Regions from separate parts of the Citrobacter sp. GW821-FHT07H02 genome, predicted to be linked through region 2. Evidence: predicted binding sites of a transcription regulator. Region 2 holds the regulator's gene; the other holds the start of a gene.
What was found. Region 2 encodes LexA, which represses DNA repair genes until DNA is damaged. Its sites were predicted from a motif close to TNCTGTATGTACATACAGNA; they were not measured.
Positions count from the first base shown of each region.

Region 1: sbmC (DNA gyrase inhibitor SbmC) is a predicted target of LexA. The motif match lies at 2,710-2,729, and genes of this name have one in related genera.

Region 1 covers NZ_JBWKPZ010000006.1:94,219-98,647, reverse strand. Annotated here, with positions in the region: gene AC07NP_RS09450 (L-threonine kinase) at 1-486, shown strand, start outside; gene AC07NP_RS09445 (DUF496 family protein) at 520-855, opposite strand; gene AC07NP_RS09440 (FUSC family protein) at 1,028-2,086, opposite strand; gene sbmC (DNA gyrase inhibitor SbmC) at 2,223-2,693, opposite strand; gene dacD (serine-type D-Ala-D-Ala carboxypeptidase DacD) at 2,816-3,988, opposite strand; gene phsC (thiosulfate reductase cytochrome B subunit) at 4,140-4,429, opposite strand, start outside.
Region 2 covers NZ_JBWKPZ010000007.1:35,859-40,287, forward strand. Annotated here, with positions in the region: gene plsB (glycerol-3-phosphate 1-O-acyltransferase PlsB) at 1-1,766, opposite strand, end outside; gene AC07NP_RS10005 (diacylglycerol kinase) at 1,932-2,300, shown strand; gene lexA (transcriptional repressor LexA) at 2,410-3,018, shown strand; gene dinF (MATE family efflux transporter DinF) at 3,086-4,411, shown strand.

The DNA.
Region 1 (4,429 bases), on a different contig from region 2:
CGCCAGCTTACGCTTTTTGATCATAATGATGCTTCAACGCAGATCGCCTGCGAAGCGCAACCGCGGCTCGATCTTTTAGTGCTCGAAAGCCCCGTGACGTTACGTACCTCGGATTATCACCGTATTCCCCGCCTTGACCGTTTACACGCGGGCGCGGCAGCCTTGCAGCAAGCCTGGGAAAAAGTGCAGGAAGCATGCGTAACGCAAAATCCGCGACGAATGGGAGAAGCCGCGACCCTGAGCGCCATCGCCAGCCAGATGTTACTGCCAAAACCCGACTTCAATGCGTTGTTATCGCTCGTTGAAGAGTGCGATTTATATGGCGTGAATGTGGCGCACAGTGGCAGCGTTGTCGGTTTGATGCTGGACCGGGAGCGTCATGATGTCGATTACATTCAATGGACGCTTGCAGAAAGAAAACTGACGAGCCATTGGCCAGAACAGCATTTACTCAGAATGGTCAACGGTGGGGTTGAACTGCAGTGAGAATCGAACCACGATCCTCACTGCGGTAACGCATTATTCTGCTTTTGCGTCAGGGTTTTTCATTTCACCCATTGCTTTGAGCTTTTTAGAAATGTCGCGACGTTCTTTGGAGATTTCTGCGTTTTTGATGATGTAATCATCAACACGATCTTCATAGTCGGTTTTCATGCTGGCGATAATGCCCTGGATCGCTTCAACGCTCATACCAGGTTTGATGTAGTCGCTCAGGTTGTCCAGCAGCAGCACACGCTTCTGGTTATCACGGATCTTTTTCTCAACGTCCTGGATTTCACGTTGCAGCTTGTTCTTACGGCGAAACAGACGAACAAATTCCAGCACGTCCTGGAAAGAAGGCTTGGTAGTTTCCATTTTTACACCCCTGATAATGTGAGATTCGGATTCGTTTAAGCAACCGCGACAAGTAAGGGTCAACATTACTTTTAGCCGTTGCAGATGACAATGGTTTTATCCTTTTTCCGTATCATACCCTTATTCCTTGCTGAATCGAAGCAGCAGTAGAATCATTCACCTTATCTGCTCTTTATTTGCGCAATGCGCGACAGATCAAATGCGAGAGTAGCTCCAGTTGGCGCGCGGTTTCCATGCTTAGCCAAACATAGCCATGAATGGGGATTTCAGCCACACTGTCGCTATGCTGTTCATTAATCAGTTGCCGAAGTTCCGCCACAATGTCATTCAGCTTCCCGGTGTTTGCCAGCACGGGCTGCGGGTTTCCTTCATACAACGCATGCGTAATCGTCAGTAACGTTTGCTGGATCCGGTGTTGTGTTTCGCGCAGCGTATGGGCATTCAGCATCACGAAATGGCTGGTGCGCGATGCCCAGTGTGCATTAATTTGCAGCTCAAGCATGCAGACCAGATTGCGGTTAATCGTTTGAATTGCTTCAAATATCGATTTATGAATATGGCTTTCTTTACTGGCGGGCGTAATCAAGCCGCGCATTTTCACGACATCCCCAAGTAGCTGTTGTAAGTGTTTATCCAGCCGTGGACGTTCAAGCAAGTTAGGGGAAAGCGCCGCCTGATAGAGTCGGTTATAAGACGTGACACACTGCGCCAGTTGGATCCGCCAGTGTATAAACGCCCGCTGCGGCCAGATACCGGTAAACAACATCGCCAAAAGTGACCCCAGAATCACATCGCCACCTCGCCATAATGCCGTCTCCATATCACCTGCCGGCGCACCCACCACCACGGCCAGGGTGATTCCTATCAACAACGCCTGATACGGTTTTTTGCCCAGCGCCAACCACCCGCACAGGAACATCGCCACCGCGCACCAGATAATCATCAGCGGTAATGAGAAAAGCTCCAGGCGCAGCGCCACCAGCCCTAACGCCGCCCCCAGAATCGTACCGCCGATACGTTCAAAGGCCCGGGGCACCACGTTACCCCAAAAGGAGATCGGCCCCATAATCACCACCAGCGTGATAAGCGGCCACGTGCCTTCCGGAATATGGAACAGACGAACGAACAGAAACGTGAGGATAAATGCCAGCGCAATGCGAATGCCATGCACGACGCGGTAGTGACGATACAAACGAATTTCAAAGGGGCTCAGCGACTTATCAGTACGCACTTTCGGCTCCATCTGGAAATCACAAAGAACGCATTGTACCTGCTTTTTCACTGAAAACATCACTGCTGCGGACAGATCTTATCCAGGATGAACGAATGTCGCGATCGTCCGCGCAGTAACGCCTAAAACATCAATTTCACGACTTCGGTTGTACCGGTATATGCATTTCAATATCCCAGTACCCGTCTTCTGCCCCATTGTTTAGATAGAGTTCAAAACACGGTTTGCCGGACATCTGGTAGCGGCTATCCTGCAGCACGCTATTGAAAAACTGATACCACGGCGTCGCGAAATCGTTATTTTCAACGCGAGTGGTAGCAACAGCATATTGACCGCCCACAATTTCCGTGAGGATCACGCCTTCGCTGTTTTCAGGTAGCGTGAAATCAGCGGGTACTGAAACAACGGTATCGCAACGCAGTTTCTCCGCCGGGACTTCATCAGGGTTATCGTAGTAAACGGCAATCCATTCCAGCGGCACGATCTGGTTTCCATCAACCCACATCATCAACTGTTCAAAACCTTGTTTTACCGTTTTTTCCCATGGTCCAACCATGTGAAAACCGGCAATCCTGCGTTTCTCTGCTTGTCTGATCTCGTAGTTCATAATGCCTCCGCCATTATACTGTAATTATATACAGTATAATTTTCACATAACAGCCACAAGGAAATAGTGATTATTATGTGAGCAGACTCGCACTCTCGCCAGTCTGCCCTGGAATAATTCCGTTATGCCTTATGGTGAAAATAATCGCTCAGACGCGAAAAAACACCGCCTTCCTCAACGGACTCCAGCGTCACCAGCGGCCAGTGCGCAACCAATTTGTCCCGATCGTAGAGTTCAATTTCACCAACCCGCTGATGTGAGGCAATGGGGGCGACAATCTCGTTTTTATCAAGCACATATTTTGCTTTGATATTTGGAATTTCTGCTTTTGGAAGCGCTAACCAAAAATCCTGCTCAGTGCCTAATGCAATTTTCTCTTTGTCACCGTACCAGATACGCTCGCTACCGACTTTCTTCCCACTTTTAAGAACTTGTACGGTGTCGAAGTTCTGTTGCCCCCAGTGCAACAGTTTACGGGCTTGATCTTCGCGGCCTTTCGGGCTTTCAGCCCCCATCACCACAGCGATAAGACGGCGCTGCCCATCCACAGCAGAGGCGATAAGGTTATATCCGGCACCCGATGTGTGTCCGGTTTTAAGACCGTCAACGTTTAGCGTTTTATCCCACAGCAGGCCGTTGCGGTTTTGCTGCGTAATGCCATTCCAGGTGAGGCTCTTTTCGCTATACATATGATAAAACTCGGGTTCGCCATGAATAATCGCCCGCGAAAGCACCGCCAGGTCATATGCCGAACTGTGCTGACCCGGCGCATCCAGCCCGTGTACCGTTTCAAAATGCGTATCCTGTAAATTTAGCTTTTGCACATAGCGGTTCATCATGGCAACAAACTGCGGTTGTCCTCCGGCAATGTAATCCGCCAGCGCAACGCAAGCATCGTTGCCTGAATCAACGATCAGTCCGCGACTTAAATCATGCACCGTGACGCGGTCGCCCTCTTTTAAGAACATCAATGAGGACCCCACAAACACGGGATTGTCTTTTGCCCAGGCATCACGTCCGACAGTCACAATGTCGTTGCGGCTAATACGATGGCTGTCGATGGCGCGGTCAACCACATACCCGGTCATCAGTTTGGTCAGGCTGGCAGGGTTACGCTGCTGATGTTCGTTATTGGCGGTAAGAATCTGTCCTGTCGTGTAATCCATCAGCACCCACGCCCCTGCGTCAATGGCTGGCGGTTGGGGGGCAAAGTCGGGGGTATCAGCAGCAAAGGCAGATGTAAGATTCAACGCAAACAGAGACGTGACAATAAACAAACGGGATTTCAACAGCATGTCCTCAGAAAGAGAATAATTTGCTGTTCTTTTTACGGAAGTTCGGGTGAACAAACATGAAAAAATTGCAAGAAAATGTGACTAAAAGCACATTTTCTTGCATGATTTTAACCCACCGCGCCTGTTTTCCGGGTTTCAGCGCGAGGAAAAATTATCCCTTACGCGGCGAAGATTCCGCATGATGACTGCGATGGCGGTGATAACCGTCTATCATGCTGCGGAAAATTTGCCCGGGTGTATCACCGAGCGTGCAAAGGTAAATATGTGCGCAAATAAACAACAGCCCAACGACGGCTAACGCCATATGCAACACCAGCATGACCGGACCCGCCCCCATGAATTGCGGATACAGACACAGAAATCCGCTGATGATCAACAGAGGCACGAGCGCATACATGATGGCCAGATATGCCAGTTGCTGTAGTGGGTTAAATTTGTTTT
Region 2 (4,429 bases):
TTCTCGACCTCGAACTTGTTCATTTGCAGCGCGTGGTCAATCAGCGCGCTGGCGCTGACCGAAGGAACCGTAGAGTCGGTGGAATACGGGACATTGCGCATTAGATCCAGATAACACTCGAGCTGCTCTGTCAGTTGCTCGCGCGTTAACGAACGCTGACGGGATGCGAGCAACGCGGTGCAACACAGGTTCATGGCATTTGCCGCGCCCGCTTTGTTAATGCGGACCATCAACTCAGCGGCGATACCATTGACCGTTGGCGTCAGCCAGGCGGGACGCACGGCTTCGATCGGATCGATAGATTCACGCCACTCAGGAACATGTTGGTTCAGGTACGTCATCAACGGCATCGGTTCGCCAAAGTTAACGTAGCCCTGACCCAGATTACGCAGCTTGCTCAAGCCACGCAGCATTTGCGGCAGGCTCTCTTTTTCTTTCGTCGCGCCACGCAACTCTTTGGCGTAAGTCCCCACTTCCATTACGTGCTCGTAACCGATGTAAATGGGGACCAGGGTGATCGGACGCGTACCGCCGCGCAGCATCGCCTGAATGGTCATCGACAGGGTGCCGGTTTTCGGATCCAGCAGACGGCCAGTACGGGAACGCCCGCCTTCCACAAAATATTCCACGGAATAACCACGGCTAAACAGCTCGCCGAGATATTCGCGGAAGACGGTGGAGTAGAGTTTGTTGCCCTTAAAGGTACGGCGGATAAAGAACGCGCCCAGGCGGCGGAAAATCGGGCCAGCTGGCCAGAAGTTCAGGTTGATACCGGCAGCGATATGCGGCGGCACCAGCCCCTGATGATAGAGCACGTACGAGAGCAACAGATAGTCCATATGGCTGCGGTGGCAGGGCACATAGACGATTTCATGCCCATCGTGCGCCAACTGGCGTACACGCTCTGCGTTGTGGACATTGATCCCCTGATACAGTCGGTTCCAGGTGAAACCCAGAATGCGGTCGGTCAGGCGAATCATCTCGTAGGAGAAGTTGGCGGCAATCTCTTCCATCAGCGCAATGGCGTTCTGCTGCGCTTTTTCATGGGAGATTTTTTTGCTGCGCGCTTCGTCTTCTACCGCGCGAGCAATGGCTTTAGACGCCAGCAACTTGTTGAACAGATCCTGTCGGGCAGGCAGGCGCGGACCGACCGCCGCCAGACGCTGACGGGCGAAATGCATTCGCGCCACACGCGCCAGTTTTTGGGCAATAATTTTGTCGGTTCCGTGTTCGTCAGCCATCCGTCGTAAGGAAACGGAAGGCGAGAAACGGACAAAACTGTCGCGCCCCAGCCAGGAAACAGCAAAGAATTTCTGTACACCATTCAGCATACGCAGAGGGGGATTTACCTCACCCTTTTCACGCCCCGGAGAGCGGCCGAACATCACCGATACCGGCACCATCTGTACATCCAGGTCTGGATTACTGCGGTGAAGGTCGAGGTAATTGTGAAAGAGTTTGATCGACTCTTCTTTCGGTGTGTAGTAGGTGAATACGCGCGGGCCGCCGTGAATAAACACATAACGCGGCAGCAGAGTTCCGTCGATCTCCAGCGGCTCTAACGGGTCGGGGAGATCGTGCGCCAGGCATTGGGCGCGCAGCGTCAGCAAGTCCGCTTTTGAGTTGTACGGTAAAACGTACATAATGGGACGAGATGTATCGAGCCCCAATTCCGGAGCGGGTTCCGCTGGAATAGACTTGCTTTTTACCAGTACGGTTAATGGTAAATTCAGTAATTTGTAGTAAATTCGTGGCCAGCCAGACATAAACGATGTAAAGCCTCTGGTTAATAATGCAAATGCGCTGCAAGGATATCAGAAAGTCTAGCGAATTTCTGGTGTATCCCGTCATACTTCGCGCCGCTGTAACCCGAATTTTGTGGGTTAACGATATAATGTCATTGACGCTGATAATGCAAAAAGGTTCTTTTGATGGCTAATAATACCACTGGACTCACCCGAATTATTAAAGCTGCTGGTTATTCCTGGAAAGGTTTTCGTGCTGCATGGATTCATGAAGCGGCATTTCGTCAGGAAAGTGTTGCTGTGCTGTTGGGCGTGGCGATTGCCTGCTGGCTGGATGTGGATGCCATCACGCGTGTTTTGTTGATTGGTTCTGTCATGCTGGTGATGATAGTGGAAATCCTCAACAGCGCGATTGAGGCGGTGGTTGACCGCGTTGGCTCTGAACACCATGAGCTTTCCGGGCGGGCGAAAGATATGGGGTCAGCGGCAGTATTGCTGTCGATCTTTGTCGCGATGATCACCTGGGGAGTCCTGCTGTGGTCGCATTTTAGATAAGGCTTCCATAATCCGATAAATCTCTTGTTTTTTGTGCCGCTTGTGGTTCCAAAATCGCCTTTAACTGTATATACTCACAGCATAACTGTATATACACCCAGGGGGCGGAATGAAAGCGTTAACGGCCAGGCAGCAAGAGGTGTTCGATCTTATTCGGGATCACATCAGCCAGACAGGTATGCCACCGACGCGTGCGGAGATCGCGCAGCGTTTGGGGTTCCGTTCCCCAAATGCGGCTGAAGAACACCTGAAAGCGCTGGCGCGTAAAGGGGTCATTGAGATTGTCTCCGGTGCCTCTCGCGGTATCCGCCTGCTGGTGGAAGAAGAAGAGGGTCTGCCTTTAGTAGGTCGCGTGGCGGCAGGGGAACCCCTTCTGGCACAGCAGCATATTGAAGGCCACTATCAGGTCGACCCGTCGCTGTTTAAACCTAATGCCGATTTCCTGCTGCGCGTCAGCGGTATGTCGATGAAAGATATTGGGATTATGGACGGTGATTTGCTGGCGGTACACAAAACCCAGGACGTGCGTAACGGCCAGGTCGTGGTGGCGCGTATCGACGATGAAGTCACGGTTAAGCGCCTGAAAAAACAGGGCAATAAAATCGAACTTCTGCCAGAAAATAGTGAATTCAAACCGATTGTGGTTGACCTGCGCGAGCAAAACTTCACGATTGAAGGGCTGGCAGTCGGCGTCATCCGTAACGGTGAGTGGTTGTAATATTGTTTTGATACAGTGGCGCATCTCGCGCCACTGTTTGTTTTAACTCCTTCTCAGGCTTTCCTGCATGCCTTTCTTTACCTCTTCCGACAAAGCGCTCTGGCGTCTCGCGTTACCGATGATTTTCTCCAATATCACCGTTCCTTTGCTGGGACTGGTGGATACTGCGGTCATTGGGCATCTGGACAGCCCTGTTTATCTGGGCGGTGTTGCCGTGGGCGCAACGGCAACCAGTTTTCTCTTCATGCTGTTGCTCTTCTTACGCATGAGCACCACCGGGCTGACGGCTCAGGCGTTTGGTGCCAAAAATCCCCAGGCGCTGGCACGCGCGCTAGTGCAGCCACTGATTCTGGCGTTGGGGGCGGGGGCTTTGATCGCGTTGTTCCGCACGCCAGTCATCGATCTTGCATTGCATATCGTCGGTGGAAATGAAGCGGTGCTGGTACAGGCGCGACGTTTTCTGGAGATCCGCTGGCTGAGCGCTCCGGCATCGCTGGCGAACCTGGTTCTGCTGGGCTGGCTGCTGGGCGTTCAGTATGCCCGCGCGCCGGTGATCCTGCTGGTTGTCGGCAACATTCTCAATATTGTGCTCGATCTGTGGCTGGTGATGGGTTTGCATATGAACGTGCAGGGCGCAGCGCTGGCGACGGTGATTGCAGAATATGCCACGTTGTTGCTTGGGCTGATGATGGTGCGCAAAGTGCTTACACTGCGCGGCGTGTCATCCACGATGCTGAAACAGGCCTGGCGGGGGAATTTCCGCCGTTTGCTGGCACTTAACCGGGATATCATGCTGCGTTCGTTGCTGTTGCAACTGTGCTTTGGTGCGATCACGGTTCTCGGGGCGCGACTGGGCAGCGACATCATTGCGGTGAACGCTGTTCTGATGACCCTGCTGACCTTTACCGCCTATGCCCTTGATGGATTTGCTTATGCTGTCGAAGCGCATTCCGGGCAGGCGTATGGCGCACGTGACGGCAGCCAGTTGCTGGATGTCTGGCGTGCTGCATGTCGGCAGTCAGGGATTGTGGCGCTGCTGTTTGCCCTCGTTTATGCCCTGGCGGGCGAGCAGATCATCGCGTTGCTAACATCGTTGCCGCAAATTCAACTTTTGGCCGATCGCTACCTTATCTGGCAGGTGGTGTTGCCGTTAATCGGTGTCTGGTGTTATTTGCTGGATGGCATGTTTATCGGGGCGACGCGTGCGGCGGAAATGCGCAACAGTATGGCCGTTGCGGCGCTGGGATTTGCACTCACGCTGTGTGCATTGCCCTGGCTGGGCAATCATGGACTGTGGCTGGCGTTAGCCGTTTTTCTGGCGCTCCGTGGACTCTCGTTGGCCTGGATCTGGCGGCGTCACTGGCGACATGGAACCTGGTTTGCCCAAGCGTGATGGTTAAAAATTCTGAAT